Regions from separate parts of the Labrenzia sp. THAF35 genome, predicted to be linked through region 3. Evidence: predicted binding sites of a transcription regulator. Region 3 holds the regulator's gene; each other region holds the start of a gene.

Region 1 (10,482 bases), 2.5 Mb from region 3:
CGGTTGGTCTGTTCCGCCGCTTCCACGGTCTCCAGAACGATGCGGGTGGTGGCTTCGGTCTGGTTGGCGATTTCCTGAACCGTGGCCGTCATTTCTTCTGTTGCGGCGGCAACGGCGGCGACGTTTTCAGAAGCACTGATGGAGGCGTGGCCTGCCTGATCGGATTCAGACTTCGCATTTGATGCCAGGTCTTCCAGCGTTGTGGCAGCACCGCGCATCCGTTCCATCTGGTCGGACACGGTTGCCAGGCGATCAGTCATGATCGACTTGAAGTCCGTGATCACCCCTTCCAGGAAAGCCTGGCGCTGGCGTTCCCTGTCACGTTCGTTGCGGGCCTGGTCTTCAAGATGACGGCGCTGAATGGCGTTTTCCTTGAAAATCGCCACAGCCTTGAACATGTCGCCAATCTCGTCGCCACGCTCGGACCCGTCCGTCTCTACGCGTGTGTCCCCATCGGCAAGCCGGTTCATGGCGGACACCACCTTGCCGATCGGCTTCGTGATGGAACGAGCGGCGAAAAAGCCAAGGGCAGCGGCAATCGCAAGCAAGGCGAGCCCGGCGAGGATCATCCGGTTGCGCATCGTTGTCACCGGCCCCATCGCTTCAGCGTAGGTCTGCATGGCGACGATGGCGAAGTTCTTGCCCTGGTAGGTGAACTTCTCGGCTTCAACGTCCATCAGCTTGTCGCCGAAATAGGTATTCATGCCGAAGGCGTGGCCTTCCGCAAAGGCCTTGTCGATGACAGGACCGCTCAGCTCCGTAACCAGAATATCGTTCTTGTCTGCAGTGAGCGGCGTATCGTTGCGCATCAGGCGATCTTCACCGATCAAGGCCAAATCACCGGTTTTTCCGAGCCCGAGACTACTGGCCATGAGGGAATTGATCTTGTCGATCGGCATCTGAAAGGCCAGAACACCAACCGTTTCGCCCTTCACGTGAATCGGGTGCGCCATGAAGCTGGCGGGGGCGTCGAAGCTCGGCTTATAGGCGGCAAAATCCTCAAAGGCGACTTCGTCCTCTGCGGTGATCGCCATCGCCTTGCGATAGACTTCGCCCAGGTCGGTATCGGCCCACTGGCCACCACCCTTTTCGAAATTCGTGGCGTAATCCAGTTCCTTGAAGACCGTGTAGACGAGGTTGCCCTTGGCGTCGAACAGGAACACATCGTAATAGCCCTGGTCCTGCTGCAGTTTCCGGAACCAGGGGTGATACTTGGCGTGCACCTCGTCGTAAGCCGACCCGGTCTCGGCCCGGTCGAGCTTGTATTTCTCGCCAGTCGGATGCGGGTTGCCGGTGATATACGCAGCTTGCAGTTCTTCCTGCGGATTGCCGCCGTACATTTTCCAGAAATCCCAGACGGAGGCGAACTCCTGAACGGCAGCAGCTGTGCCCGGATGTTCTGCTGTCAGAACCAGTTCGCGCTCAATCGACTCCAGGTAGGCGAGCGTTTCCTGCTTGCCGGTGCCGGCAGCTGCCTTGAGGCGCTCCTGTGTCAGCTTGTTCACGCTGATGGAAGATGTCATGTAACTTGAAACACCGATCCCGATGCCAACCACCGCAGCGGCGCCCAAAACCAGCGCCGGAATTTTTTTCGACAAACGCATGCCTGAGAACATTCGCCCCCCCCTCAGATGGCCCATTCAGCCAACGATCAAAACCGAACGTAGGGTAAGGACAAGGAGCGAACGAAAGCTTAATTTCATCGCATAAAGTTATTTTCAGCCAAATAATCGCGAAAGAATTCGGAGCAGCCCCAAAATCATACTGTCAATATTCGCAATATATTCCCTTTTGGGTTGAACGCCTCTTCTTGAAGCAATCAATCACCAGCCGAATCATACGCACTTACCCTCAGGCAGTTTCGAGACAGGCAACGAGGGCACCACGATGCTGGATCACCTTGCCGGCGAGACGTGCACCCGCATTAACGCTTGCCGGGACGTCGCCCCCCGAAAGATACTTCGCCAGAAACGCCGCGTTGAAGCTGTCGCCGGCTGCAGTCGTATCGACAATGCTGGAAACCGGCGCTGGCTGGAAAGCCTGCCGGGAAACGGCATCCGCGCAGATCACCTCTTCCGGCCCGTTCTTGACCACGACCATGCCTGCCCCTGCTGCCAGATAGCGGTCAGCACTGACGTCTGGCGTTGCATCACCGAAATGGGCCAGCTCGTCCTCGAAGGACGGCATCAGGAAATCACAGCAGCCGGCAGCTTCCGTAACACTTGCCCGCATGGTGTCTGCATCTTCCCAAAGACGCGGACGCAGGTTCGGGTCGAACGCCGTTTTGGCACCGGCTTTTCGCGCGGTTCTGAGTGCGTCCAGAAATTTTACCCGGTCTTCCGATGGAAGGATCGCAAGGGTAATCCCGCTGAAATAGATCAACCCCGCACCACTAAGCGCAGATGCAAGATGTGGCCCGTCCGCGGCAAGACACCGGGCTGCCGATTGCGAACGCCAGTATGCGAAGCTGCGTTCGCCGTCCTTCAGCTGGATCATGTAGAGGCCGACGGTCCGGTCGTCCCGCTTCTGGATGGCAGCCGTCTCCAGGTCGGATTCTTTCAGGAAAGAAAGCATCTGCTCCGACACCTGATCGCGGCCAACCGCAGTGTAATAGCCGACGGTCCAGTCGGCAGGCAGGCATTTGCGCGCATACCAGGCGGTGTTGAGCGTATCGCCGGCAAACCCCATGGCATAGGTGCCCTCACCCGTTGGTGCCATCTCGACCATACATTCGCCAATGGCAAGGAATTTGAGTGACACGGCGGGGCTCCTCGATGCTCGGGGATCAGAAAAACTTAAGGCAAAAACCCCGCAGAAAACCGGGATTTAAATCCATTAGCATAAAAGTCCATGCCTTAAAAAGTGGCACAAAGGTCTATGCCCCTTGCCAAAGCGGTTTGGCCGTCCGGACGATGGTCATTCATCCCCGGTTTCTGCTGTTTCTCGGATTAATTTTATTTGATGCCGGCGCGCATGAAGCTTTGGACAAACTGCCTCTGGAACAGCAGAAAGGCGATCAGCAGCGGCCCGGAGGTCATCAACGTCGCGGCATTGATGACCGACCATTCCACCCCGCTGTCGATGGCCGAGAAGATGCTGAGACCGACGGTAACCGGGCGGGTGTCCACCGAGTTGGTCACGATCAGCGGCCACAGGAAATTGTTCCAGTGGTGACTGACGGAAACGAGGCCATAGGCAAGATAGGTCGGCTTTGCGAGCGGAATATAGACCCGCCACAACACGCCCAGAACCGAAGCACCCTCGATGCGCGCTGCCTCGTCCAGTTCCTTCGGGATGGTCATGAAGGTTTGCCGCAGCAGGAAGATGCCAAAGCCGGACGCGATGTAGGGCAGCGCGATGGCGGGGATGGTGTCCACCAGATTGAGCATGCGCATGGTCTGATAGTTTTCCACCATCAGGATGTCCGGCATCACCAGAAGCTGCAGCAAGACAAGCGTAAAGAGGATATTGCGCCCCGGAAACTGGAACCGGGCGAAGGCAAAGGCGGCCAGCGTGCCGAGGAAAAACTGCCCGGCAAGGATCATCGACACCAGCAGGAAGGTGTTCAGGAAGTAACGGGCGAAGGGCGCCGCATCCCAGGCCTTTACGAAATTGTCGAGTGTCAGCGGTGCAAGAAGCTCGAACCGTGCCTCATAGGCTGCCGGATGAAACGCGGTCCAGATGGCATAGGCCAGCGGCAGCACCCACAACAGTGCCAATGCCCAGGCAGCGAAGGTGTTGAGCACCCTGTCGAAGGAAAAGCCGGCGCCGGTCATTTGTAATGCACCTTGCGGTCGAAGAAGAAGAACTGGCCGATGGCAAGCAGCGACAGAAGCACCAGAAGAGCGACGGTGAGCGTTGCGCCATAGGCGGTTTCCCAGAAGCGGAAGGCGACCTCGTAGATGTAGAACAGCAGCAGTGCCGAAGCGTTGTCCGGCCCACCGTCCGTCAAAATGAAGATATGGTCCACCAGGCGGAAGGAATTGATGACCGCGTTGACGCAGACGAACAGGGTCGTCGGCATCAGGAGTGGAAAGGTGATCCGCCAGAAGATCGTCCAGCGCCCGGCACCTTCGATCTGCGCGGCCTCCTTCAGCGTGACCGGGATTGCCTGCAGCGCCGCAAGATAAAAGATCATGAAGAAGCCGGCTTCCTTCCAGACGGTGACCACGATGATGGCGTTGAGCGCGGTGTCCGGGTTGCCGAGATAGTTGCTGGCAGGCCAGCCAAACAGGGCACCGGTGATCTGGTCGACCAGGCCGAAGCCGGGTGTGTAGAAAAACATCCAGATGTTGGCGACGGCGATCAGAGGCAGAACGGTTGGCGTGAAATAGGCCATGCGCACGAAGCTTCTGCCAACCAGCCTGTCGTTGACCCAGAGCGCCATGACGATCGCCAGACCAACGGAGACCGGAATGGTGCCAAAGGCGAACCAGACGTTGTTCCACAGCACTTTCCAGAACACCGGGTCATCCAGCATGCGCTCATAATTGGATAGGCCGATGAACTTGGCCGGGCGGCGTCCGCGCGGGGTGGAAAAGAAGCTGTTCAGGAACGTCGTGACCGCGGGGATGTGGGTAAAGGCAAACAGGAACACCATCGCCGGCAGCAACAGCAGCCAGCCGTGGATCCAGTCGCGTTTCAAGGCAATGCCCCGCTTCATGGTCTAGGCCCCGATAAGGAGAAAAACCCGACCTAAAGCAAATTGCGGTTAGGACGGCGAAAGGTCTGGAGAACGGGACGGAACACCGGAGTGGGACCCGGTGCTCCGCCCCGAATGGCGTTAGCGGTATTCGCTCAGGATCTCGTCGGCCTGTGCCTGAGCTTCCTTCAGAGCCGTTTCGGCATCCTTCTGGCCGGTGATGGCAGCAGCAAGCGCATCGTTGAAGATGCCGGTCACGCGCTGGTTTTGGTAGGTCGCAAGTTCAGCTTTGGCGAAGTTCAGCTGGTCGCGGGCAACCAGGACAGCCGGGAAATCAGCCGCATAGGCTTTCATCGTGTCGGTTTCCCAGGTTTCGGCGCGCGGAGCGACGTAACCTGTTGCGATGGTCCACTTCGCGGACTGTTCCGGAGCCGTGATCCACTGAACGAACTTGACGGCAGCCTTGTTCTGTTCGTCGGAAGCTCCCTTGAACAGGTAGAAGTTGCCACCGCCGGTCGGTGCGCCGCGCTGTGCCTTTTCCGGCAGCATGGCAACGCCGAACTTGAACGGAGCATTGTCACGAACGTTGGTGAGGTTGCCGGTGGAGGTCCACATCATGGCCGTCTGGCCTTCGAAAAAGGCTTTCGGCGTTGCGCCCCACTCGATGATGCCCGGAGCCATCACTTCGTGCTTGGTGCTGAGATCGACAAGATACTGCAGCGCCTCGACCACCTTGGGATCGTCGAAGTTGGTCTTGTTGCCGTCGGCATTGGCCAGGATCGCGCCGTTTTCGATGGCAAGGCCCTGGAACAGCCAGTACGGGAAACCGGAAGACGGAATACGCACGCCCCACTGGGTGACATTGCCGCTGTCGTCTTTCTTCGTCAGCTTCTTGCCGAATTCGACCATTTCGTCCCAAGTTGCCGGAGCGACCTCCGGGTCAAGCCCGGCCGCTTCGAAGGCTTCCTTGTTCCAGTAGAGCACCGGCGTGGAGCGCTGGAACGGAATGCCGTAGGTCTTGCCGCCGGTCTGGCTGTTTTCCATGAATGCCGGATAAAAACCTTCGACCCATTTCTTGTCTTCGTCGCTGGTCAGATAGTCGTCGAAGGGCTGGATCAGGTCTTCATCGATCAGGGTGAACATGTCGGCAGACAGGATCACCGAAAGCTGGGGCGGGTTGCCGCCGCGCGAAGCGGTGATCGCCTTGGCGACGGTGTCCTGGTAGGAGCCGGCATAAACGGCGTCGATTGTAACGTCCGGGTTCTGCGCAACATAGGCGTCGGTCAGTTCCTGGATGGTGTCAGCAGCTTTGCCGCCAACTGCGACCGGAAAATAGAATTGCAAATCAACAGCCTGAGCGGAGGCCCAGGTGCTGAAGGAAAGCGCCGTTGCCGCAACGGCTTTCAGGAAAGTGGACTTCAACATCAGTTTACTTCCTAAGGTTCGAAAATCCGCAGGTCTGCGGTCGGTCTACGCGGGCGTGCGCAGCAGGTCAGGAGCGCAACAAGGCTCCGAACTCGGAAATGAGATCGTCCCGGCGGCGGCCGGTATCGGCGTCGAAAACATGAAGATCGTCCGGCGAAAAGCCGAGCTGCACGGATTGGCCGGGCGTGAAGGCCCGGCTGGCCGGAAGGCGCACCTGAAAACCGGTGCCGGCAACTTCGCAATCGGCCAGCACATCCGCCCCCAGATACTCGACGGCACGAACAGACGCGTTGACCGGGCCGCCGTCTTCCAGATGCATTGCCTCCGGGCGCAGGCCGAGCTTGAAGTCCGGCGCGGTGCACAGCTTCCTGAAGGCATTGGCCGGAAAGAGGTTCATTGGCGGGGTGCCGATGAAACGGGCGGCAAAGGGCGTCGCCGGTTTTTCGTAAAGATCCCGCGGGCTCGCCACCTGCTCCAGCCGGCCACCGTTCAAAAGCACCACCTGATCGGCCATGGTGATGGCCTCGACCTGATCATGCGTGACATAGACCATTGTGAAGCCGAGCTGCTGCTGCAGCGCGCGGATCTCCACCCGCATTTCATGGCGCAGCTTGGCGTCGAGATTGGACAGCGGCTCGTCCATCAGGCAGATCGGCTTTTCGCCGATGATTGCCCGTCCAAGCGCGACACGCTGCTGCTGACCGCCCGAAAGCTGACCCGGCTTGCGCTCCAGCAACTGGCCAAGGCCCAGCAGATCGGCAACCCGTGCAAGACGCCGGTCCCGCTCGGCCCTGCCGACCCGGCGGACCTTCAGGCCGAAGATGATGTTCTCACCGACATTCAGATGCGGAAACAGCGCATAGGACTGGAACACCATGGCAAGGTCACGCTTGGCCGACGGACGGCCGGTGACATCCTCTCCGCCGATCAGGATGCGTCCGCTGCTGACATTCTCGAGACCCGCAATCATGCGCAATGTCGTTGACTTGCCACAGCCGGACGGACCCAGAAGTGCCGTGAAGGAGCCTGCCGGAATATCGATCGACAGGCCATCGACGGCCACCGTCTCACCCCAGGCACGCGACACCGTCTCAAGAACGATCGGCTTGCCGGCGCCAGAGGGTTTCGCACCCGGGATATGCGGATCTGATGTCACGCCTCATCCCCGTCGTCGGCCACGAACACTTCCGTTTTCGTGCCTTCCAGCGATGCCAGGAAAACATCCGGCACCGGGCAATCGGTGAAGATCGCATCGACATCGCTGAGTTGACCGCCGCGCACATGGGCGTTCCGGCCGAACTTGCTGTGATCGAGGACCAGATAGGACCGGCGGCAATTGGCGAGTATCGACTGGCGGGCCGCCACTTCGTCCTCATGGAAATCCAGCAGCGTGCCGTCTTCATCGACACCGGCAACACCAAAAATGCCGATATCGACCTTGTAGTTGGAGAAGAACGCCTGCGCTGCGGACCCCAGCACGTCGCGGTCGCCATGACGCAACCGCCCGCCGGTGATGGTCACCTGAAACGACGGATTGACCGAAGCCGTGAAGGCCACGTTCAGATTGTTCGTGAAAACCGCCAGTTTCTCGTGCCCAACCAGGGCCTGCATCACGATCTCCGGGGTGGTGCCGATGGAAAACGCGATCGACTGGTTGTTGCCGACGTGGCCGGCCACCAGTTTCGCAATCAGCTGCTTTTCCGGAAGATTGAGGATCTGCCGGGTGGAATAATGGATGTTGGACGCCGGTGCCGGAGGCTCGACGCCGCCGTGGGTCCGGCGCAGGATCCCCAGTTCGCAAAGACCGTTGACGTCCCTGCGAATTGTCTGCGTGGTCACCTCGAACCGGTCCGCCAGTTCCTCGACGGACGCAAATCCTGCCTTTTGTACCAGATCCGCGATTTCGGCCTGACGCTTTGAAATGTCTATTTGCCCAAGCATGTTCTTCTGATCCGCCATCGTCCCCTCTCCTCCTGCTGATGCAGAAGGCCAGTTGCTCCAAAGGCATCATGTTGACTCGAAAAAGCCTGACTTCGAAGCCCGTTAAAACATTTTCATATGAACCTTATTCGACGCTCATATGAAAATGATGTGACAATAGGGGATAGCGGGCAGCCCAGGAACACAGGACGCGACAGCGTCCTCAGATTTCAGGACTCCATTTTTCTATCTGTAATTGCCCGGGCTTTTCACGAGGCTGCCAGGTCGATTACCCGGCCGGGGCCAACCCTGCGGTTCGATAACAAGACGCTGCCGAAGAAGAGACAAGACGGCGCAAAAGTAGAAGAGTTGAATTCAATCGTCGAAGTTATGTAATAAAATAACAAATCTGTTTCGTCATCCAATTGTCAATCAGATGTCATGCAGCGTTTTTAAGTAGCTCCCGGGATGCACCCTCACCTCCGGGAGATATCATGAAAACGATCGTTTGCACTTCGCTGGCGCTAGCCCTTACCGGCTCCGTCGCCTTTGCTCAGGACGCCCTGCCGCAAGCCTCCAGCCTGTGGTACAAGGATGGCGAAGCCGCCATTCAGGCCATTTTGGACCGTCAGCCGAACACCAACCGCGCCAAGAACGTGATCCTGCTGATCGCTGACGGCAACGGTGTCGGCACCAACTACGCCACGCGCCTTTTCGACGGTCAGCAGAAAGGCATGCTGGGCGAGGAAAACGTTCTCCCGTACGAAACTCCGGAGTTCTACAGCGCCCTGGTCAAGACCTACAACATCAACGCCCAGACGCCAGACTCCGCTCCGACCGCCGGCTCGATGAACACAGGCGTGAAGCAGCGCTTCAACCTGATCAACCTCGGCGAAGAAGCCATCCATGACGATTGCTCCACCGTCGAAGGCAACCAGCTTGCCCTGTTCTCCGAAATGATGACCGAAGCCGGCAAGTCTGTCGGCGTGGTTTCCACCGCCCGCCTGACCCACGCAACTCCGGCTGCCGTCTACGCCAAGACCGCCAACCGCAACTGGGAAGACGCCGTGCCGGAAGGCTGCACCGCACAGAAAGACATCGCGACCCAGCTGATCGACGCCATGGAAGCCGGCACCGTTGATTTGGCAATGGGCGGCGGTGGCCGTTACTTCCTGCCGAAGGACAAGGAAATGGGTGGGCTGAAGGGCCGCCGCGAAGACAATGTCGACCTGGTTGAGCGTGCAACCGGACTGGGTGCACAGTTCGCATCCGACACCGCCGGTTTCCAGTCGCTGAAGCTTGACGGCTCCAGCCCAGTCCTGGCCCTGTTCAACAACAGCCACATGGAATATGAGGCCGACCGCGCCGACAATGACGAGCCGTCCCTGGCCGACATGACCAAGGCAGCCATCGAATATCTGTCCAAGAACGAAGGCGGCTACTACCTGGAAATCGAAGCCGGCCGCGTCGACCACGCCAACCACGACGGCAATGCGGCCCGCGCCATGCGCGACGGTGTTGCCTTTGCAGAAGCCGTTGCCATTGCTGACGAGCTGACCAACGATGAAGACACGCTGATCATCGTCACCGCCGACCACGAACACGCGATCGCCTTCAACGGCTATTGCGGCCGCGGCTCGGCCATCCTCGGCCTTTGCTACGACGTTGCCCAGGTGGGCATCAAGCATTCCGACAAGGTTCTGACCGCGGACGACGGCAAGCCGTACACCGTGATCGGTTACCTGAACGGCACCGGTTCGGTTCTGAAGAAGGGCGAAGGCGAAAACGACTACACCGGCTCGCGCCCGGACCTCGACCAGGAAACCGCCACCGATCTGGACTACGTCCAGCAGGCGCTGATCCCCAAGTCCTCCGAAACCCATTCGGGTGAAGATGTTGCCGTCTACGCAAAGGGCCCGTGGGCACACCTGGTCGATGGAACCATCGAGCAGAACGTGATCTTCCACGTCATGAACCACGCTGTGAACGCCCAATAAGCCTTCAGTCAGCGTTCAAAAAGCGCTCAGTGGGATCCCTGGTCGAATACCTGCCAGGGATCCTGAAGGCCTGCCGCCCGGCAGGCCTTTGCCTGTTTGTCATATTAGCCGGATAAGTTAGGAGCATGAATTGGCCAGAACCAGGGATGTCATGAACCGCAGACAGCTTATCGTCGGGCTCGGCCTCGCTCCGTTTGCCGGGAATCTGCTGCCGGACACCGCCTGTGCGGCAGATGCCCCCCTCAAGTTGCGCACGCTTTACAACAAGGACCGGAGCTTTTCCGACCTCGCCCATTCACTGGAAGGCACCAGGGTATCGGTCGGTGGCTACATGGCCCCACCCCTGAAGGCCGACAGCCAGTTCTTCGTGCTCACCAAGATTCCGATGGCAGTTTGCCCGTTCTGTGAAACCGAGGCGGAATGGCCGCGGGACATTCTCGCCATCTACACCAAGCGCATTGTCGACGTGGTCGCCTTCAACAGCAAGATCGTGACACG
Region 2 (10,482 bases), on a different replicon from region 3:
CGTAGTCGAATGTCTTGTGATCGGAGTCGTTCGACACCGTCATTTGTGCACGATGCCGGTAAGCAGCAGCCGCAACACTAGACCGGCCTCCGCTCCGGGAGATCACCTGGACATGAAAATGGTAGATGGCCATCGAGGGCAGGGATCCCGGATGTGAAAAGGCAGGTTAAGTCGAAGAAACAGGACGGTGAGGAAACAAGGCGCCAGGACAGCGAAGGCGGAGATTGCAGCCCAGTGGTTGCAATTCAACTCTCGTACCAGCGCAGGATTGCAGATGCAATCCTATAAGTGCGCATTGGTAAGTTCTGCTTGAAAGCAGTCCTCTTAATGAGCAGCCGCCATGCGGCGGCTGGGCGCAAGCCCATCTCTTCGGTTTCAAGTCGCGAAGCTCATTTTCTGAAAAAGGCATTTCCAAACATGTTTGGCTGGCTCATTCGCAGAAAAGCGCAAACACAGGTCACTCCACCCGCCCCCACCTCTGAACGACAAGCTCCAAAAGTCGAAGCCAACCCAAAGGCGGCCTCGACACTGAAGACCGAAACACGCTCTTTTTCACTGGAGAGGGTCAGGCTTCAGAATGCGATGGGCTTTAAGGTCAGCCACGACGATTTGCCTGACAGCTTCCCGCTTCACTATTTCACCAAACGTCCTTTGCCGAATGGATCGATTGCGCTCTTTCCCGGCACGTGGGGAGCGGAAACACTGGAAATCAATCTGCCCATCCGGACGACGGAACAAGCCGACGCCCAGGAGGCGGGAGCGCAGGTAGAGAATGAAAGCGCTCTCATCGATCTGAGGAAGGTCGATAAGATCCCTGCCGAGCTGGATCTCTTCTTGCCGCTCTTCGCCAAAAGCGAAATCCAGCCACTCATGATTGACATGATCCCCGAAACCTCCTTCGGCGCATCCCTCGCAAACATCCTTACGCAAGGGAGCTGGAACGCGTTGCGGCTTGAGGCTACCGCGCGAAGCGGCGGCTGTTGTCAGGTCTGCGGTGACAAGCCCCAATCAATCGAGTGTCATGAGCTGTGGGAGTATCACACTCCGAAACGCCGCGACGCTGTATCGGATACGCGCGGCGTTCAAACTCTCGTAGCGTTGCTTTCCTTATGCAAGGCTTGTCACCGGATGTTTCATCCGTGTCGCGCTGATGCGCACGGCCAGTCTGACGAAGTGTGGGAGCGCATTGCCTGGGCAAACCGCTGGACGGGCGAACAGACTGCCGCCTATTCCCGTATCGTTCAAAAGATCTGGCAACGGCGATCTGCGATCACCTGGGATCTTGATCTAAGGCTGGTTCGCAATTGGGAACTTGTAGTCAGAAAGGCGAAAGTCAATATGCTTGATGACGGCCGTCTCCAGGATCTCATATCGGATCGCATCACCGGTCTGCTCGGCGTCAACTGGCGCTTTTCCAAAGAGAGCGAATTTCAAAAATCGTTGCCTCTTCCGGATTGGTTGACTGTCTAACCGACCTCCCGCCCGGATCTGGTTTACCACAGGCTACGGCTTTCTCTTCGGCGCTTGATGGGGAGCGCGTTCAAGCCTCCGCCCGCTCCGTCCGGTTTTCCTCAAAACCGGACTGCGGCCCTTCGGGCTGGAAAACCAGATCCTCAAAACCCGCATTTCGAAACCGATAGGCCCATCTCTTTTTACCTGAGCGGACTCCGCATGGGTTGAACGAACGGCTCCCGCTGCAACCCGTCTCGACACGGAGTCCCCGACCCGTTAAGAGCGAACCATGCCGCACCGGCAACCATTCACTTGAAGAGGATTATTTCATGGCTCCACGCACTGCCAAAACCGCCTCCGAACAGATCGACGACATCGAAGCACAGATTGCGAAACTGCAGCAGCGCAAAAAGGAAGTGCTCAAGAAGCAGTCCGAGCGCGTTGCCAAGCTCGTCATGGAGAGCGGCCTGGCCGATCTCGACATTGACGAGGCAGAGCTCTCCAAAGCTCTGAAAGATGTTGCTGCCCGATTTCAAAACCCGGCCACTCCACAAGCTCACACTCCGGCTCCGCAAAATTGAGGGGCAATTCCGAACTCTCGAAAATCGGATAAAGCGGGCTCGGTTCATGGACCGCAAGAAAGACGCAAGAGAGAAGATCCAGCTCGGCGGCCTCATCGTCAAAGCCGGACTTCGCGAAACCGACAAGGCCATCCTTCTCGGCATCCTCACCGATGCCGCGAAACAGCTTGGCGATACAAATCAGCGCGACAGATGGCGCGCGATCGGAAAGGCGGCGTTCAAGGATGACAGTCAAAAGGGCAATGTTGATGCTGATCCCGATAGCCCTCATGCTGGCGGCGGTGTGGGGCTTGAGCGGGATTGAGACGAAGATGGCCGCGCTCGCCACAAATCAAAAAGCCTACATGATGCTCGGCAGGATCGGGCTCACCCTCCCCTCCCTCGTCGCTGCCGGCCTCGGTCTCATTGTTCTCTTTTCAGCGCGCGGCAGCCTCGACGTTAGCTGGGCTGGCGTGGGCGTACTCATCGGCGGCCTGATGGTGTTCACCATCGCGGCGCTCCATGAGGTGCTGCGGCTGAATTCATTTTCGTCTCAGGTGCAGCCTGGGACAATCCTGCAATATGCCGATCTCTATTCGCTCAGTGGTGCAACCGGCGCGCTCTTCGTCGGCCTGTTCGGATTGAAGGTCGGCCTGAAAGGGGTCGAGTCCGGCTGAGTGCAGAATAGGGCGCTAAGAGTTTTTAGCCCGGATTGCCAGCATAATGACCCTTCGCTGCGCGATGCTCGAACTGGTGAGATGCGGGCCTCTACTGCCTCTCGCGTCAGGCTGTCGAAGGTTCGCTTTTCCGTGTCGCTGTGACCTACTGGAACCGTTTCCGCAGCATGTTGCTGAGTGCGTCAACGATTGTCACGGTAGCCAAGATGACGATCAGAACGGCCGACACCTGGGGATAGTCCAGCAGGCGCAGCGATCCGACGAGTTCGGTTCCGATCCCGCCTGCACCGACCATGCCCATGACGGTCGAGGCGCGGAAATTGTATTCCCACCGATACATTGTGACGTCAGCGAATTGCGGAAAGACCTGGGGCATTACACCATGGGAGATAACTTGAAGAGACGTGGCGCCAGAGGCTTCGGCGGCTTCGATGGGCGCGGGATGAGCGTGTTCGATGGCTTCGGCGAAGAACTTGCCGACCATGCCAATCGAATGCAGGCCCAGGGCCAGCACGCCCGGCAGCATTCCAAAGCCAACGGCGGCAACGAAAATGATGCCCATGATGAGTTCTGGGATAGAGCGCAGCGTGTTCAGCACCAGGCGGGCAGCCTGATAGGCCCACTTGTTCGGCGTCGTGTTCCGCGCCGCCAGAAAGCCAAGCGGAATCGACAGGACAACGGCCAGTGCGGTGCCAGCAACCGACATGGCGAGCGTTTCGATCATTGGTTCGACCCATTGACGCCAGCGGGTGAAATCGAGCGGCACCATCTCGGCAAAGAGGGTTCCGATAGCGGGCAGACCGTCGGCCAGCCGCCCGCCATCGAGCATTCCGGTCAGCCAAAGACAGAGGACAATGATCGCCACTATGCCTCCGATCTGGAGAAGGAGACGCCGCCGCCCTTTGCGATCCGCCGCAAGAATGGTGTCGGCGGTTTGGGGCGTATTGGTCTGGGCAAGGGTCATCGCGGCGTCTCCTCTTTTTGGGATCAGTCGGTTTGCAGATTGCTGCGGATATCGCGGATGATGTCGTAATCGGCATCCGTGATCGCGGCGAAACCGTCCGCCTTGAACGGGCCAAGCACCGCATCGCCAACCTCGGTACCGGGTTCAAGATCAAGAAAGGCGTTGCGTATGCTGTCCTGCAACTCCTGCGTCATATCGGTGCGCATGACCCAGGGGTATTGCGGAATATCGGCGGAATATCCCAGGATTACCAAATTGGCGGGGTTCACCGTACCGCGTTCGACGAGGCGTTCAAAGATTGGACGGCTAAGGCCACCGACCTGGGCGTTGCCGAGTTCGACGTTGCGTGCCACGGCATCATGGGCGCCGGTGAAGTTTTCGTTGTAATCCTCGCCCGTCACGACATCTTCAAGCAGCATCGTGTATTTCGGGGCGAAGTGGCTTGATGTCGATGCCTGATCGCCAAAGGCGACGTCCACGCCGGACCCTTCGATATCCGCGATGGAACTGATGCCCGCCTCCGCGTTGGCGATGAGGACTGCCTGATAGGTCGTGCTGCCACCGCTGATCCGGGCCGCGAAAGGCTCGATATCCAGGTCGCTGCCGTCCATACGATCTTTGGCGATCGTGTAGGAGGCGGGGCCGAAATAGGCGACGTCGATGCGACCAAACCGCATGGCCTCAATCATGGAAGAGTAATCGGTGGTCACGATCAGTTCGATGTCTTTGCCAAGCGTTTCTTCGAGATGTGCGGCAAGCGGTTCATTGTCCTGAATCACGGTCGCGTTGTTCTCGTCCGGAAGAAGAGCCACGCGCAGCGTGTCTGGATCATGCTCCCCGGCGGCGAAGGCGGTGCCCGCGAGCAGGGTCGCGGCGAGTGCGTAGGTGGTCAGTTTCATCTTTGAATCTCCTGTTGCGATGAAGTCAGTTGGCGTCTTGTCCGGACGATCCGTAGATGCGTGTCAGGACAGTGTCGGAAAGCCGTAAGGGCGGGCCGTCAAACACGATGCACCCCCCGGCCAGACCGATGATCCGGTCCGCGAAGGCCTTGGCGTAGTCAAGCTGGTGCAAGCTGACGATCACCGGAATGCGGTCTTCCTTGCAGATCGTGCGCAAGACGTTCAGCACGCGCTCGGAGGAGGCCGGATCAAGCGACGCCACAGGCTCGTCCGCGAGGATCATCTTGGGCTCCTGAGCCAGTGCACGCGCGATACCGACGCGCTGCTGCTGGCCACCCGACAGGCTGTCGCAGCGCGTCAGCGCTTTTTCGAAAAGGCCCACGCGTGTCAGGCAATCAAGGGCCAGCCGTCGTTCCTCTTCCGAAAAGCCAATCAAAGTGCGCCAGAATGAATGACGGCCAAGCCGCGACAAGAGAACATTGTGCATTGCCCCCATCCGGCCGATAAGCTGGTGTTGCTGGAAGATCATCGCCGTATCGCGGCGATGCGCCCGGATGGATTGAGTCGCATCCAGCGTTCCGATCTCCCGTGACAGGACCGCCCCAGATGTGGGCCGCACGAGCAGATTCAAGGTGCGCAGCAAAGTGGATTTGCCCGCGCCTGAAGGACCCAGCAACACCGTCAATTCGCCGTCTTCGAAATCAACGGTCGTCGGCTGCAATGCGACCGTGCCGTTCGGATAGATCACTTCGACCTGGTCCAGGCACAGGATTGGTGCCGCATCCGTCTTCGTATCATTTCGATCAAAAGCCATCTGCTGCTGTCCCATATCGACCGATTCCTCTTCTCTAGATTTTGTGATATGCAATCAAAGCAACAGAAATATTACATATTGCGATTATCATCTTGCCTTGATAGCAATGCGTAAAAAGAGAGGGACGCCCGCAATGCACGAAAAGATCATTGTGCCGAACTGGATCGAGGACGAGACACTGGCCACCCTACGAATGGTCGGCGAGGTCATTTCGAATGACAGCAGAGAGCCGTTATCGTTCGAAAGGCTGAAAGAGGTTTGTGCGGATGCAACTGCACTGATGGCCTTCATGACGGAAGCGGTGGACCGCCCATTTCTCGAAGCCTGCCCGCATCTGAAGATCGTGGCAGGGGCACTGAAAGGCTTTGACAACATTGATGTCACCGCCTGCACCGATCATGGCGTGTTGGTCACGATCGTGCCCGATCTGCTGACCGAACCGACGGCGGAACTGACGCTTGGGCTAATGATCGCTCTGACCCGGAAGATGCGGGACGGCGACGCGCATATGCGCACGGGCACCTACGCTGGATGGCGCGCGCGCTTTTACGGGGGCACATTGCAAGGCGCTGTGGTCGGCGTCATCGGCGCGGGGGCTGTCGGGCGCGAAACACTGCGATTGCTATCCGGCTTTCGGGGAACGCGGCTTTATCACGATGTGACGCCACTGGATCCGACAACCGAGAAAGCGCTGAGCGCGCGCAAGGCTGCGCTGGACGAAATCGTGGCCACATCGGATTTCGTTGTTCTGGCGGTTCCTTTGACCGAGGTGACGCTTGGGATGGTCGATGCCGCATTTATCTCCCGCATGAAACCAGGGGCCTGCCTGATAAATCCTGCGCGCGGCAGCCTGGTCAATGAAGCCGCCGTCGCATCCGCGCTCGAAACCGGCCATCTGGGTGGATACGCTGCCGACACCTATGAGATGGAAGACTGGGCCAGGCCCGACCATCCACAGCACGTCCACCCCGCCCTGTTGGCTTCGGAGAAAACCGTTCTGACACCGCATATCGGATCGGCTGTGGTTGAGGTGCGGCGCGCCATCGCAGCCTCGGCGGCGGACAGCATTATCACAACACTCAAAGGCGACCTACCCGAGACAGCGCTGAACCCCCAAGTCCTGAAAGGATAAGTGTGATGCTGAACCTGAGCCTTGTGCGCAGCTTTGTCGGTCTTGTCGAAGCGGGTAGTTTCCATGGCGCTGCGACCCGCTTGAAGATCGCACAACCGACAATTTCACAGCATTTGCAAAAGCTTGAAGAGGATTTAGGCGTTCCACTGATCGAGCGTAGTCATGCTGGCAGCCGTCCGACACGGCATGGCGAACGCTTCCTGCCTCATGCGCGCCATCTGTTGAAATCTGCTGCACGCGCCGAGACCATCGCGCGCGACGACAGTCTGATCGTTGGGTGCAGTGGCAATATCGCCAGCTACTATATGGCCAAGGCGTTCAAAGGGTTTCTGGACGCGGAGGAGTGGCGAGGCCGGTGGGAAATCACCTCGGCACCCAATCCCCGCATCGCCGAGATGCTACTGAGCCGGGAGATCGACATTGCGGCAATGGAATGGCCCCTTTCACACCCGGATGTCGCGGCAGAGCGGTGGCGCAGCGCGGAGATGATCGTGATCCTGCCCACCGACCATCCTTGGGCGGGCCGCCGCGAGATCACCGTCGAGGAGTTCCTCACACTTGAAATGATCGGGGGCGAAAGTGGATCCGGCACCGGCACGCTCCTGCGCGATGTGCTGGGTGACAGGGCCAGCGAACTGCGCACGCGCGCGAATGTCGGATCGACCGAAGCCGTCAAACAGGCTGTCATGTCCGGCTTGGGGGCCTCGATCATTCTCGCCGAAGCTGTGACCCATGAAATTGATACCGGCGCATTGATCGGTATTTCCATCAAAGGAATAGCGATGAAGAAGACATTCTTCACAGCCCGCTTGAAGACAATCAGCGACGACGAAATCGCAACAAAGCTGTCCCGCTTTCTGACAGGCTAAGACCGACCCGCAAACTGGCGCACGACTACATTTGATCTTTGTACTGCAAAGCAATCACTCGTTGGCGGTTGGTCAGCACGGATCTTGATCCTGCCCGTTTCGCTGAAGCCGCCATCCATGCAGATCGCAGCATTGGTCAAAGTGGGCTTGGAGTCAGATTTCGCTGGCTGCTGATGAATGACCAGTGGTGTCGCTGCACGAGGTTTCATAAGTTTTCCGCCATCTGCCTCCACCGATATTCACCTGTGAGGATAATATGTGCCCATCCGAGGGGCGAGATATGTGAGAGAAGATATGCGGGTGTATCGAGCCCAGCCTTTTGTCGCGCGGCGACCGCAAAACCGAGTTGCTTGGTGTTCCAATAGATGATGATGGCGGTGAGCAGGTTCAGCCCTGCGATGCGGAAATGCTGGCCCTCAGTTGTACGGTCGCGGATTTCGCCTTGCCGACCGATGCGCAGTGCGTTCTTCAGGGCATGATGTGCTTCCCCTTTGTTGAGGCCAATCTGTGCGCGACGCTGCATATCGGTATCGAGTAGCCAATCAATGATAAACAGTGTCCGCTCGATACGTCCGATTTCGCGAAGGGCAATGGCCAGATCATGTTGCCGTGGCCGTGCTGCCAGTTTCTTCAGAAGCTGACTGGGCTGCATTTTCCCGGAGAGCATCGTCGCGATGCAGCGCAACACGTCCGGCCAGTTGGCGATGATCGTGTTTTCGCGGATGTGGTCACCGATCAGGCCTTTTAGTTCGTTCGGGACCCCATGACGATCAAAGACATGCAGCCGCTTTGAAGGTAAGTCCTTGATGCGCGGGATGAACCGGTAGCCGAGTAACGAGGTGGCCGCAAAGACGAGGTCTGTGAAGCCGCCCGTATCTGCGTATTGTTCTTTGATCCGTTTGCCGCTCGGGTTCATCAGCAAACCGTCCAGAATGTACGGTGCCTCGTTCACTGTAGCTGGGATGACTTGTGTGGCGAAGGGGCCATATTGATCTGATACATGGGTATAGGCTTTCAGGCCTGGCTCATGGCCGTACTTCGCATTGATCAGATTCATTGCCTCGCCCTGGCGTGTGGTGGGAAAGAACTGACCGTCACTGGAAGCGGTTTCACCAGCACCCCAGTATTTTGCCATTGGCAACCACGCCTGTGCATCAATCACCATAGCCAGTGCCCGATTGATGGCTTCACTTTCCACGTGCCAGTTTGAGAGCCGGGCCAATTGCTTAAAGTTATGGGTACTGCTTGCCCCGGCCATTTTGCTCAGACCCAGATTCAGACCTTCAGCCAGAATGACGTTCAACAATCCAAGCCTGTCTTTACATGGTGCTCCAGTGCGCAGATGTGCAAATGCGTCGGTGAACCCTGTCTCATTGGCTACGTCCATGAGAATGTCTGTGACCCGCGCTTCTGGCAGACGGCGATAAAGATCGAGTATGAGGTTGTCGGCTTCAGCGGGAACGTCAGCTTCAAGGCGTTCGACGCGCAATCGCCCATCCTCGATGATCCCGCTTGGGAGGGCGCCGTTCCTGACTGCCTTGGCAAGCCTGTGCAGTCCGTCTTCCAGCCGTTGTTTTCGATCTGCAAGCCAGACTTCCGGCTCCAATGGCATCGACAATCCCATAGTCTGCGCGGCCCCGACCGGAACCAGAGCCTGTTTCAGGTCGCTGTAGCGGCGAGAATGAGCAAGCCAGACATCACCGGATCTGAAGGCCTCACGCAGATGGAACAGCACCGCGACAACCCAGAGACGGTCCCGGTTTGTTTCGGGGTCGCGAAGATGCCCTCGCCATTTTGATCGAGGCTGAAGAAATGGCGCAGAGCGGCTTGGAATATCTTGCCTGTCGCGGATCACATCGGCCGCGGCAAGCAAAGGCTGAGCCACACTGGCCCCTGTGATGTCCAATGTTGCCAGCATTCGGGGGGCATAGAGCTTGAACCTATGATACCCCTGCTCGACATAAGCCAGTGCATCCGCCTTGACGGTCTTACTGAGTGACCCTGCTGTTGCAACGAGGTTTTCCAGAGCATCCCAGCCACAAGAAGCATCCACGGCACCGGCGACAGCCACCTCATCTCCCTTGGCGATCAATAATGTCGTGCCCAAAGTCTCAAACCCGGCCAGGGTCGCCGCGATCTCCGATTGCGCCGCGGTAACACGGGCATCGCAAACCCTCTTTGCCTCCCGCCAGATTGAGCCAACGATCCGGTCATGTGTTTCGACAACGGTATCTGCGATTGCGGCTGCCCATTCCACGACGCAGGCGGCAAGGATGGCCAGTCGCCGATCACTGGTGATGTCGCGCAATCCATCCGTGAAGTAACGTTCGCCCTGACGGCGAAGGCGTGCGACCCGATGTGCGGGAATGTCGTCCAGTATTGTTGGCGACAACGCGATCCCCTGCAGGAATTCCAGCCGGTCGAGCTGGCGGTTGATATCGGCTGAGTTCTTGCCCACTTCAAACTGTCGCAACCAGATGAAGCGGCTGATCCGGCTATCAGCGTCTTCATTGAGCAAACCGTTAAGTTTGGCTTTCATTTCGAGGTCGATACGTGCCGCAATGCGAGCCTCGATCCGTTGTTCGGCCGCAACCAATGCATCCGCACAGTGTCGTTCTATGACCGACAGGCCGGGCAGAACAATCTGTCGTCCGCGGCATTCCTCCACAAACCCGCGAACCAAACCCTCACTCGATTGAGCCGCCTCGGCTTGCTGGTCCAACCACCTCTGCATTTTCTTGGCATGTTTACCGGCAAACATCTTGTAACCGTACATCTTACGCAGTGAGCCGAGATGTTCTCGTCGTGTCTTCTCACGGGCGGCATATTGCAGCAGGTCATCTGGTTTCAGTCCAATTTGAGCGGCTATGAACCGGGACACAGGTTCCGGTATGACTTCGCCAGCCTTCAGCAAACGGCCCGGAAAACGAAAGGCACAAAGCTGAAGCGCAAAGCCGATCTGGTTCTCTGGCCGTCGCCGTGTGCGGATATGTTCAATGTCCTCATCATCCAGAGTGTAATGCCGCAGTAACGCCATCTCGTCTGTAGGGAGATCAAAAAGTGCCGCGCGTTGTCGCGCGGTCAGAACCGCTCGGTGTGCCATCGGATTGCTCTT
Region 3 (10,482 bases):
CCCGAAAAAGCCGCCGCCCCGGGCCGACAAGCTGATTGCCGAGTTCCAGACCGCGCTGCAATCTGTCCTCAGCCAGAGCGACGGCACTCTGCTGATCGGCGGCAAATCGATGGGTGGTAGGGTCGCCGCGATGTTGGCAGGCGGCGGCTCGCTGCCTGGGCGCGCCAAGGGCGTTGCCTGTTTCGGCTACCCTTTCCACCCGACCGGCAAGGCCGATGCCGAGTGGCGGCTCCAGCCGCTGCAGGACGCCAAACGACCGGTTCTGGTTCTCCAGGGCGACCGGGATCCGTTCGGCTCGAAGGCGGAACTCGATGAAGTCACCTTGCCAGCTCATGTCGGCCTGACTTATCTGGAAGACGGCAACCACGACTTCGGACCGCGCGGCAAGTCGCCGGCGACACTCGACGGCAACATCAAACTTGCAGCCGAAGCAGTCAGGGCATTCGTGGATCGGCTCACGAGTTAGGGCCCACTACGTGCCCGGACAAGCGCAGCGCAAGTCCAGGGCTTGCGCGCAAGGCAGCAAGGAAAAAAGCCCGGACCGTTTCCGATCCGGGCTTTTTGAATTTCACGACAGTCCGGCTTACTGGCCGGGCTTGCCGTCGAATTCGTAGCTGGTGCTGCAGAACTCGCAGGTGACGATGATCTTGCCGTCGACAGTCATGTGGTCGACATCGTCGTCACTGAACCCGGCGAGAACATTCTCGATCTTCTCGCGAGAGCAGCTGCACTTGTCGACCAGCGGCTGCGGCTCGAAAAGGCGGACGCCGCGTTCGTGAAACAGCCGGAAGAGCAGCATTTCCACGCTGACTTCCGGATCAGTCAGTTCGACATCCTTGACCGTCTCGACCAGTACCTTGGCTTCCACCCAGGCATCGTCCTCGTCAATCTCGTGCGGGCTCGTGCCTTCCGGGGCATTGCCCGGATCGATGTCAGCCTGGCGCATGCGTTCCGGCGCTTCCGGCAGGAATTGGATCAGGATCCCGCCGGCGGTCCAGGTTTTCACGTGCCCCTCGCCTTCCTGGCGGGTGAACAGTTCACCGACACCAAGACGAACTTCTGTCGGGATCTGCTCGGATCGCTCGAAGTACCGGCGTGCGACTTCTTCCAGCGAGACACCATCCAACTCCACCAGTCCCTGGTAGCGCTGCATGTGCATTCCCTGGTCGATGGTCATCGCCAGATGTCCGTGCCCGAGAAGAGCCTCCTGCGTCGCCTTGCCGTCAGCCATCAGCGCTGCGACTTCAGCAGCATCGAAGGTTGCGCAGGCGCGGATTGCGTCGGGTGACTTGAAGTCAACGACCAGCATGGACACCGGCCCCTTCGTCTGCGTCTGCAGCGTGAAGCGACCGTCGAATTTCAGCGACGTGCCCAAGAGGCTGGTCAGAACGATCGCTTCCGCCAGCAGGCGCGAAACCGGTTCCGGATAGGCATGCCGGTCCAGAATTTTTTCCAGGACAGGACCAAGCGCGACCGCACGGCCGCGCACGTCGAGCCCTTCCACGGCAAAGGGCCGGACAGCGTCCAGCCCTGCAGGCGTAATGCCCAGTTCATCAAGATTAAGTGCCACTTGGCTTGCCTTATGCTGCGCCGAAGCACCAGGCCAGAATGCCCTTTTGGGCATGGAGCCGGTTTTCGGCTTCGTCAAACACAACGGAGTTGGGACCGTCCATGACGTCCGAGGTGACTTCCTCACCCCGGTGGGCCGGCAGGCAATGCATGAACAGGGCGTCCTGGTTTGCCTCAGCCATCAGGCGTTTGTTGACCTGATAGGCGCTGAGGAGGTTGTGACGCGATTCCGCATCGTCATCACCCATGGACACCCAGCAGTCGGTCACGACACAGTCGGTCCCCTTGACTGCCTCATATGGGTCCGTCGTGACCTGAATGGAACCACCCTTGGCACGAGCAGTTTCAATCAGGTCCATCGGCGGCGCCAGTTCGCCCGGCGTCGCGATGCGCAATTCGAAATCGAAGCGCGGCGCGGCATGAATCCAGGAAGCCAGCACGTTGTTGCTGTCACCGGTCCAGGCAACGCTCTTGCCCTTGATCGAACCGCGATGCTCTTCAAAGGTCAACAGATCCGCCATGATCTGACAGGGATGCGAGAGCTTGGTCAGACCGTTGATCACCGGCACTGTCGCATTGTCGGCAAGTTCACGCAGATCGTTGTGATCGAGGATGCGGATCATGATCGCGTCGACGAAGCGCGACAGAACCTGCGCCGTATCGGCGATTGTCTCTCCGCGGCCGAGCTGCATTTCCGCACCGGTCAGCATCAAGGTCTCGCCGCCAAGCTCGCGCATGCCGACATCGAAGGAAATGCGCGTACGGGTCGACGGTTGTTCGAAGATCATGGCCAGCACCTTGCCGGCCAGAGGACCCTGGCCGCGATGCACGCCGTTACGGCTCGACTTGATCTTCCGGCTGGTGTCCAGGATGGCGCGCAGTTCGTCGCCTTCGAAGTCCGTCAGATCCAGAAAGTTCCGGTAGGTTCCGTTTGCGGTCATCAGGCCGCTCCTTCCGCCAATTTCGCTTCCATGGCGACAGCAGCCTGTTCCAGGCGCTCGACAGCAATGGAAATTTCCTCTTCGCTCATGGTCAGCGGCGGCATGATGCGCACCACGTTATCGCCGGCAGGAACTGCCAGCAGACCGGCTTCACGGGCTGCAAGCACATAATCTGCCACCGGCACCACGCATTTCAGACCGAGCATCAGACCGTTGCCGCGCACTTCGGCCAGAACGTCCGGATGGCCGTCCACCAGTCCGGCCAGCTTCTGCTTGAAGCTGAGCCCCTTCTGACGGACACCTTCCAGGAACCCGTCTTCCAGAACGACGTCCAGAACGGCATTGCCGACTGCCATGGCCAGCGGATTGCCGCCAAAGGTGGTGCCGTGGGTCCCGGGTGATAGCGCCGCCGCCGTTTCTGCCGTTGCAAGACATGCGCCCATCGGGAACCCGCCGCCGATACCCTTGGCGATTGCCATCAGATCCGGTTCCACGCCCGTCCACTGGTGAGCGAACAACTTGCCGGTCCGTCCGACACCGGTCTGGATCTCGTCGAAGATCAGCAGAATGCCGTTGTCATCACAGATCTTGCGCAGCGCACGCAGGAAATCGGCCGGAATTTCGCGGATACCGCCCTCGCCCTGCACGGGTTCGATCGCGATCGCGGCCGTTTGCGGTCCGATGGCATCTTTCAGCGCATCCAGGTCTCCTGCCGGCACCTGGTCGAAACCGGGAGCCTTCGGGCCAAAGCCTTCAAGATATTTCGCCTGGCCGCCAGCCGCGATGGTCGCGATGGTCCGGCCATGGAAAGCGCCTTCGAAGGTCACGATGTGGAACCGCTCGGGGTTGCCGTTGTCATAATGATAACGGCGCGCGCATTTGATGGCAGCTTCCATCGCTTCCGCACCGGAATTCACGAACAGCACCTTGTCGGCAAAGGTTTCCGCGCACAGGCGCTGCGCCAGCCGTTCGCCATCCGGGATCTGGTGCAGGTTGGAGGTATGCCACAGCTTGGCTGCCTGATCCTGCAATGCCTTGACCAGATGCGGATGGGCATGACCGAGTGCGTTGACCGCGATGCCGGAACCGCAATCGAGGAATCGTCGGCCATCGGTGGTAACCAGCCAGACGCCTTCCCCATGATCGAAAGACAGGTTCGATCTTGCGTAATTTCCGAATAGTGCAGTCGCGGACATAACCTCGTTTGTCTCCTTTAAACGCCCCTGCTGTCCCCTGCGTCGCCCCGACGCCGGGCCGTCACCTTGAAAAGATGCCGAAGGGCCAAAACGCAACGTGCCGCCCCGATGAGGCGGCACGCAGCGGCTTTCTTATACACTGCCGGTACCATGCACTGTCAATGGAAATGGCGCACAAGACATTTCATGTGCCGCGGAGGGCGGATTTCATAAAATTCTCAATGACCTCGCCATAATTGGGGAAAAGTCGTTTCATCCCCAACTGGTTTGGGTCGAGTGGTTGCCTGACAAATTAACGTTATTGTAACCTCTCAGCAATCAGACACGAGATCTCGTGAGGCAAATCACCAAGAGGCACTAGATCTGCCAGCATTAAGCGTGCTTGCGCATGCTTAACACGGGGTTAATGGCCGCAGGACGGTCAAACTAAAGGGTGCGGCAATGAGTTGGACAAACGAACGAGTTGAGCTTCTCAAAAAGCTTTGGGGCGACGGCTTGAGCGCAAGCCAGATCGCAGGCGAACTGGGTGGTGTTACCCGTAACGCCGTGATCGGCAAGGTGCACCGCCTTGGCCTGTCCGGCCGCGCCAAGTCCACCTCTTCAAGCGCCAAGCCGCGCCGGCCGCGCACCGCAGCTCCTGCAACGGGTGCAGCGCCGAAGAAACCGACGACGTCACATCCGCAGTCGATCGGCGCAACGGCCCTGAAAGCAGACATCTCGCCTGCACCAGTGGTGGCTGCCAAGCCGCGCGTAGAGCCGATTGCAGAGCTCGTTCCGATCTCGCAGCGGGCTACCATCCTGACGCTGACCGAGCGGACCTGCAAATGGCCGATTGGCGACCCGGCGACCGACGACTTCTACTTCTGCGGCCGCCAGTCCGATGCCGGCGTCCCCTACTGCGCTCATCACTGCAAGATCGCGTATCAGCCGGTCGCCGACCGCCGCCGCGATCGCAAGACGATGGCTCAGGCAGGCTGATAGCCTCGCACCTAACCAATTCATGAGAAAGCCCGCCATCTGGCGGGCTTTTTTTTGTTTGGGCCTTCCATTGACCAGATGCCCGACCCCGACCAGTGACCTCCCACGGCTTGTTCTTGGCACCGCTCCATGCCGTTTCCGTTCCATCAAAACAAACCTTGTTTGACCACTCCGCCACGACAGGGACCGCAGGATCAGCCCCGACACCGACACAACTGATGGGGTTGTCGCAGAAGAGAACCTTGCTCCGCGAAAGGCACATAACCGCTGAGAAACAAAAAGCCCGCTAGAAAGCGGGCTCCTTAATTCCATTCTGCAAGTTGCCCTCAGGCAGTGGCAGAGGTGAACTGGTCATTGAAGGCGTATCCGGCACCACGGACGGTACGGATAGGATCCTTTGCCTTGCCCTTGTTCAGAGCCTTGCGCAAGCGACCGACGTGAACATCGACAGTGCGTTCGTCCACGTAGACATCGTGACCCCAGACCCCATCCAGCAGTTGTTCGCGGGAGAAGACACGGCCAGGCGATGTCATCAGGAATTCCAGCAGGCGGAATTCCGTCGGCCCCAGGTGTATTTCCTTGGTGTTGCGGCGAACGCGGTGCGTTTCACGATCCAGTTCGATATCGCCGGACCGCAACATGCTGGACACCACTTCCGGGCTTGCCCGGCGCAGGATGGCGCGCACGCGGGCCATCAATTCCGGTACCGAGAAGGGCTTGACCACGTAGTCGTCGGCACCGGTCGACAGACCGCGGATGCGCTCTGCTTCCTCACCGCGTGCCGTCAGCATGATGACCGGCAGGCGCTCGGTATCCTCGCGCGCCCGCAGGCGGCGGCACAGTTCAATTCCGGACAGGCCCGGCAGCATCCAGTCGAGCAGCAACAGATCCGGCAGGCTTTCCCGCAGGCGGATTTCCGCCTCATCACCCCGGACACAGGACTCGACCGAGTACCCTTCCGCTTCCAAATTGTATCTCAATAGAAGGCTGAGCGGTTCTTCGTCTTCAACGATGAGCACCTTCGGCATACATCTCGCTCCAATTACCGCAACCGGCGCCGAAGCGCCGGCCGTTAAGATCTTCTGCAAATCCGACGATTACCGGCGGGTCAGACCGCGCCTGTTTCGTCGACCTTTGCCCGGTCTTCCGGCAAACGCTCGCCAGTGACCATGTAGTAGACGTTCTCGGCGATATTCGTCGCGTGATCGCCGATGCGCTCGATGTTCTTTGCGCAGAACAAGAGATGGACGCACTGGGTAATGACCCGCGGGTCTTCCATCATGTAGGTCAGGAGTTCGCGGAAGATCGACGTGTAGATCGCGTCGACCTCGGCGTCGGCTTCCTGAACCCGGCGGGCGGCTTCCGCATCCTTGCGGGCGTAGGCATCCAGCACCTGCTTGAGCTGCGAAAGAGCGAGTTCCGTCATGTGCTCCACACCGATCGCGAGCTTCTTGGACTGCAAGTCGCTGTCGATGGCGATGACGCGCTTGGCAACGTTCTTGGCAAGATCGCCAACACGCTCCAGGTCATTGGCAATGCGCGTTGCGGCGGTGATTTCACGCAGGTCCTGCCCCATCGGCTGGCGGCGGACGATCAGCTCGATCAGCTTCACTTCAAGTTCGTTGTAAAGGCTGTCCAGACGGACATCGCCCTTGATCGTCGCCTTGGCAAGCTCCAGATCCTGCGACACCAGCGCGGACACCGCATCGGCGAAAGCCTTTTCGGCAATACCACCCATTTCGGCAACCTTGCCGGCCATGGCCGTCAGTTCGTCATCGTAAGCCGAGACTGTATGTTCAGACATCCTGTGTCCCCTTCAGAAACCTAAAAAATGCTTAGCCGAAGCGGCCCGTAATATAGTCCTGCGTACGCTTGTCCTTCGGATTGGTAAAGATGTCCTCCGTCAGACCTTCCTCCACCAGAACACCCAGATGGAAGAACGCGGTACGCTGAGACACACGGGCAGCCTGCTGCATCGAGTGGGTCACGATCACGATGGTGAAGTTTTCCCGCAGTTCGTCGATCAGCTCTTCCACCTTCGCAGTCGCGATGGGGTCAAGCGCCGAGCACGGTTCGTCCATCAGGATCACTTCCGGGCTGACGGCAATCGCACGGGCAATGCACAGACGCTGCTGCTGACCGCCCGACATGCCGGTGCCCGGCTCGTCCAGACGGTTCTTGACTTCTTCCCAAAGCCCGGCCTTCTGCAGGCTGGAGGCAACGATTTCATCAAGCTCGGACTTGTTGCGGGCCAGACCATGGATCCGCGGACCGTACGCAATGTTGTCGTAGATCGACTTGGGAAACGGGTTCGGCTTCTGGAAAACCATGCCGACCTTGGCGCGCAGCTGTACGGGATCGACCTTGGGATCGTAGATGTCTTCACCGTCGATCTTGATCGACCCTTCCACACGGCAGATGTCGATGGTGTCGTTCATGCGGTTGATCGTCCGCAGGAACGTCGACTTGCCACATCCGGAGGGACCGATGAAGGCAGTCACGGACCGCGGCTGGATCTCGATGTCCACGTCCTTGATGGCGTGGGTATCGCCATAATAGACCTGCACCTTGTTCGCGGAAATTTTGCTGTCGGTCATGGTTTTCGCCTGTTCAAAATTCGGCATCTCGTTCATCGGAGCAATCCTTACCAGCGGCGTTCAAACCTGCGGCGCAGGATGATAGCGATAATGTTCATGGTCATGAGGAAGACCAGCAGCACGATGATCCCGCCCCAAGCGCGTTCATAGAAAGCCGGGTCGGCGCGTTTCGCCCACTCGTAGATCTGGGCCGGCATGGCCGAGTTCGGAGAGAAGAAACCGGCAGCCACACCGTCCGGGAAATTGGAGGCGATGAAACCGACCATCCCGATCAGCAGCAGCGGAGCGGTTTCCCCAAGCGCCTGTGCCAGACCGATGATCGTGCCGGTCAGAATGCCAGGCATTGCCAGCGGCAGGACATGGTGGAAGATCGACTGCATCTTGGAGGCGCCAATACCAAGGGCCGCATCGCGGATGCTCGGCGGAACGGCCTTCAAGGAGGCGCGGGTGGAGATGATGATCGTCGGAAGTGTCATCAACGTCAGCACCAGGCCACCAACCAGCGGTGCAGATTGCGGCAGATGCATGAACTGGATGAAGACCGCCAGACCGAGAATACCGAACACGATGGACGGAACGGCGGCCAGGTTGGAGATATTCACCTCGATCAGATCGGTGAACTTGTTCTGCGGAGCGAATTCTTCCAGATAGATGGAAGCAGCCACACCGATCGGCAGCGACAGGAACAACACCACCAGCATCATGAACAGCGACCCGATCATGGACGCCCCGATGCCGGCCTGCTCCGGACGGCTGTCGGAAGCATCGGTTCCGGTGATGAAGGCCCAGTTGAAGCGCTTCTCCAGAATGCCGGCGGACTGCATCTGGTCAGCCAGATCCAGGTGTGCGGCATCCAGGTTCTTGTCTTCGGCAAGATCCTCGCGCTTGACGCGGCCCTTCAGGTAGCCGTCGACACGGGATGAGGCGATCAGCTCGAAGGTTACCGTCGTGCCGATCTTGTCCGGGTTGGCAAGTGCATAGTCACGAACCGTTGCGGCAGCCCCTGAGGAGAACAGCTTCTGCAGGTCCTTTGCCGACATGTCGGTGGTGATGTTGAGACCGGCAAGTTCCTTGGCAAAGGCGTCGTCAATGATGGCCCGATACTTGGAGGTCTTGACCACCGACTTTTCCGCTTCGGCAATCTGCTCCTGATTGAGGGGGACATCCACCTTCAGGAAGGTCTGGCTGAAGGCGCCAAGGCCGTTGGAAAGGATTGCCCACAACAGCGCGACGAGGAAGAACAGGCCGATGCCGATGGCAATGATGCCGTAGAGCTTGAAGCGGGCTTCAGCGGCGTTGCGCTTTCTGGTCAGCGGGTCGAGTTCGAGGATCGACGTGGTCTTGTGCGGGGTCGGAGCGCTGGTCTTGCCCGACGGTGGCGTAAGGGTCGTGTCGGTCATTAGTCGTACTGCTCCCGATATTTGCGCACGATGTAGAGCGCGACGATGTTGAGCCCCAGGGTCACAACGAACAGGGTCATGCCGAGTGCGAAGGCGACAAGGGCTTCCGGGGAGGCAAAGTCGGCGTCGCCGGTGAGCTGGCTGACGATCTTCGCGGTCACGGTGGTCATCGCTTCGAGCGGGTTCATGCTGAGGCGGGCAGCCGCGCCGGCCCCCAGAACAACGATCATGGTTTCACCGATGGCGCGAGAGGCCGCGAGCAGGATGGCCCCGACGATCCCCGGCAGGGCCGCCGGCAGAATGACCTGCTTCACGGTTTCCGAATGGGTGGCACCAAGTCCGAGCGAACCGTCACGCATGGCCTGCGGCACAGCGTTGATGATGTCGTCGGAGAGCGAGCTGACGAAAGGGATCAGCATGATGCCCATGACAGCACCCGCGGTGAACACCGAGGAAGCACCGGACATCCAGCTTACGCCGAGCGCACCGCTGGAGCCGAAGACGTTCATCAGAAGCGGGCCGACTGTGAGCAGCGCGAAGAGACCGTAAACGATGGTCGGAATACCGGCCAGGATCTCGAGCAGTGGCTTGGCAACGGCGCGTACGTGCGGCGTTGCATACTCAGACAGGTAGATGGCAGCGAACAGACCGATCGGTACGGCAACGGCAAGTGCGATCAGGGAGATATACATGGTCGCCCAGATCAGTGGCACGATCCCCAGCTCCGATCCACCGCCGAAGCTCGGCGCCCAGGTCAGGCCGAAGAAGAAATCAGCAGCCGGATAGAGCCGGAAGAACTCGACCGTGTTGAAGATCAGCGACAGCACGATGCCGACAGTCGTCAGGATGGCGATCGAGGCTGCTGCAATCAGGATATAGCGGACGACCGTTTCCACGACGTTGCGGGCACGGAAATCCTTGTTGGTGCGCAGAACACCGACAGCGAAACCGATCAGGCCGACCGCCAGAACGCCGATTGTCCGCAACAGCAGGCCTGTACCCGAGATGCTGCGGTATGTCTGCGCGGCCCGCAACGTTTCGGCGGTCACTTCGGAACCGAGCGCGACACCTATCTCGCCGAGACGGCTGCGCACGTCGGTCAGATCGGTACGGATGGAAGACGCCATGTCGGCCGACATGGCGCCTTGAGAAACGGCAAGATCGAGACCCTCGGCAACACGTACGACGTCGCTCATGACGAGGTCGAGTGAACTTGCGGCAATGGTCTCTTCGGAAATCTTGGAGGAAACCTGACTGTCAAGAATGATGGGCTGGAAGATCAGCCACGCAATGAGCAGCAGGAGGGCAGGAACCAATATCGAAACAACGACGTTCCAGCCGTAATAACCAGGCAGGGAATGGAGCTCACGCACATCCCCTCCGGCAGAACTTAAGGCTTTTCCGCGGCCGACTATGTATCCGGCGACAGCCAGAACCAGCAGCGCAATAAGAATATATGGAAGTGACATAGGGCGACCCAACCGGCAAAGAAGAAAGAAAGGGCGGCCGAAGCCGCCCTTCCGGAAAGATGTGCTTAGTTGCCCATCGTTTCTTCGGCTTCGATGGAAGCCTGCGTAGCGGCAAGCTCCGGATCGGAAACCAGGCCATACTGGGCCAGCGGGCCGTCCGGGCCAGCGATTTCGTCAGAAACGAAGAACTGAGCGTATTCTTTCAGGCCCGGGATAACGCCGATGTGTGCCTTCTTGATGTAGAAGAACAGCGGACGGGAAACCGGGTACTCACCCTTGGCGATGGTTTCGGTGGACGGAGCGATACCGGCCATCGTTGCCACTTTGAGTTT

What was found. The regulator PhoB, encoded in region 3, activates phosphate uptake and scavenging genes when phosphate is short. The targets are predictions, from matches to a motif close to TGTCATNNANCTGTCAT.
Region 1: the regulator PhoB is predicted to act here: its motif matches at 8,403-8,419, upstream of FIU93_RS10850 (alkaline phosphatase).
Region 2: the regulator PhoB is predicted to act here: its motif matches at 5,426-5,442, upstream of phnC (phosphonate ABC transporter ATP-binding protein).

Annotation. Positions count from the first base shown of each region.
Region 1 is NZ_CP045380.1:2,370,610-2,381,091, reverse strand. It holds gene FIU93_RS10885 (methyl-accepting chemotaxis protein) at 1-1,604, opposite strand, end outside; gene FIU93_RS10880 (sugar kinase) at 1,852-2,760, opposite strand; gene FIU93_RS10875 (carbohydrate ABC transporter permease) at 2,955-3,776, opposite strand; gene FIU93_RS10870 (sugar ABC transporter permease) at 3,773-4,663, opposite strand; gene FIU93_RS10865 (ABC transporter substrate-binding protein) at 4,784-6,067, opposite strand; gene FIU93_RS10860 (ABC transporter ATP-binding protein) at 6,135-7,223, opposite strand; gene FIU93_RS10855 (DeoR/GlpR family DNA-binding transcription regulator) at 7,220-8,026, opposite strand; gene FIU93_RS10850 (alkaline phosphatase) at 8,482-9,984, shown strand; gene FIU93_RS10845 (hypothetical protein) at 10,115-10,482, shown strand, end outside.
Region 2 is NZ_CP045383.1:12,644-23,125, reverse strand. It holds gene traA (Ti-type conjugative transfer relaxase TraA) at 1-133, opposite strand, end outside; gene FIU93_RS31025 (hypothetical protein) at 328-1,470, shown strand; gene FIU93_RS31020 (TraC family protein) at 1,782-2,033, shown strand; gene traD (conjugal transfer protein TraD) at 2,080-2,337, shown strand; gene FIU93_RS31010 (hypothetical protein) at 2,282-2,689, shown strand; gene phnE (phosphonate ABC transporter, permease protein PhnE) at 2,835-3,653, opposite strand; gene phnD (phosphate/phosphite/phosphonate ABC transporter substrate-binding protein) at 3,677-4,552, opposite strand; gene phnC (phosphonate ABC transporter ATP-binding protein) at 4,578-5,366, opposite strand; gene FIU93_RS30990 (NAD(P)-dependent oxidoreductase) at 5,500-6,498, shown strand; gene FIU93_RS30985 (LysR family transcriptional regulator) at 6,504-7,367, shown strand; gene FIU93_RS30980 (Tn3 family transposase) at 7,573-10,470, opposite strand.
Region 3 is NZ_CP045380.1:6,088,245-6,098,726, forward strand. It holds gene FIU93_RS28025 (alpha/beta family hydrolase) at 1-466, shown strand, start outside; gene FIU93_RS28030 (Hsp33 family molecular chaperone) at 584-1,570, opposite strand; gene argF (ornithine carbamoyltransferase) at 1,581-2,510, opposite strand; gene FIU93_RS28040 (aspartate aminotransferase family protein) at 2,510-3,706, opposite strand; gene FIU93_RS28045 (GcrA family cell cycle regulator) at 4,148-4,684, shown strand; gene phoB (phosphate regulon transcriptional regulator PhoB) at 5,011-5,712, opposite strand; gene phoU (phosphate signaling complex protein PhoU) at 5,793-6,488, opposite strand; gene pstB (phosphate ABC transporter ATP-binding protein PstB) at 6,520-7,281, opposite strand; gene pstA (phosphate ABC transporter permease PstA) at 7,329-8,681, opposite strand; gene pstC (phosphate ABC transporter permease subunit PstC) at 8,681-10,150, opposite strand; gene FIU93_RS28075 (substrate-binding domain-containing protein) at 10,216-10,482, opposite strand, start outside.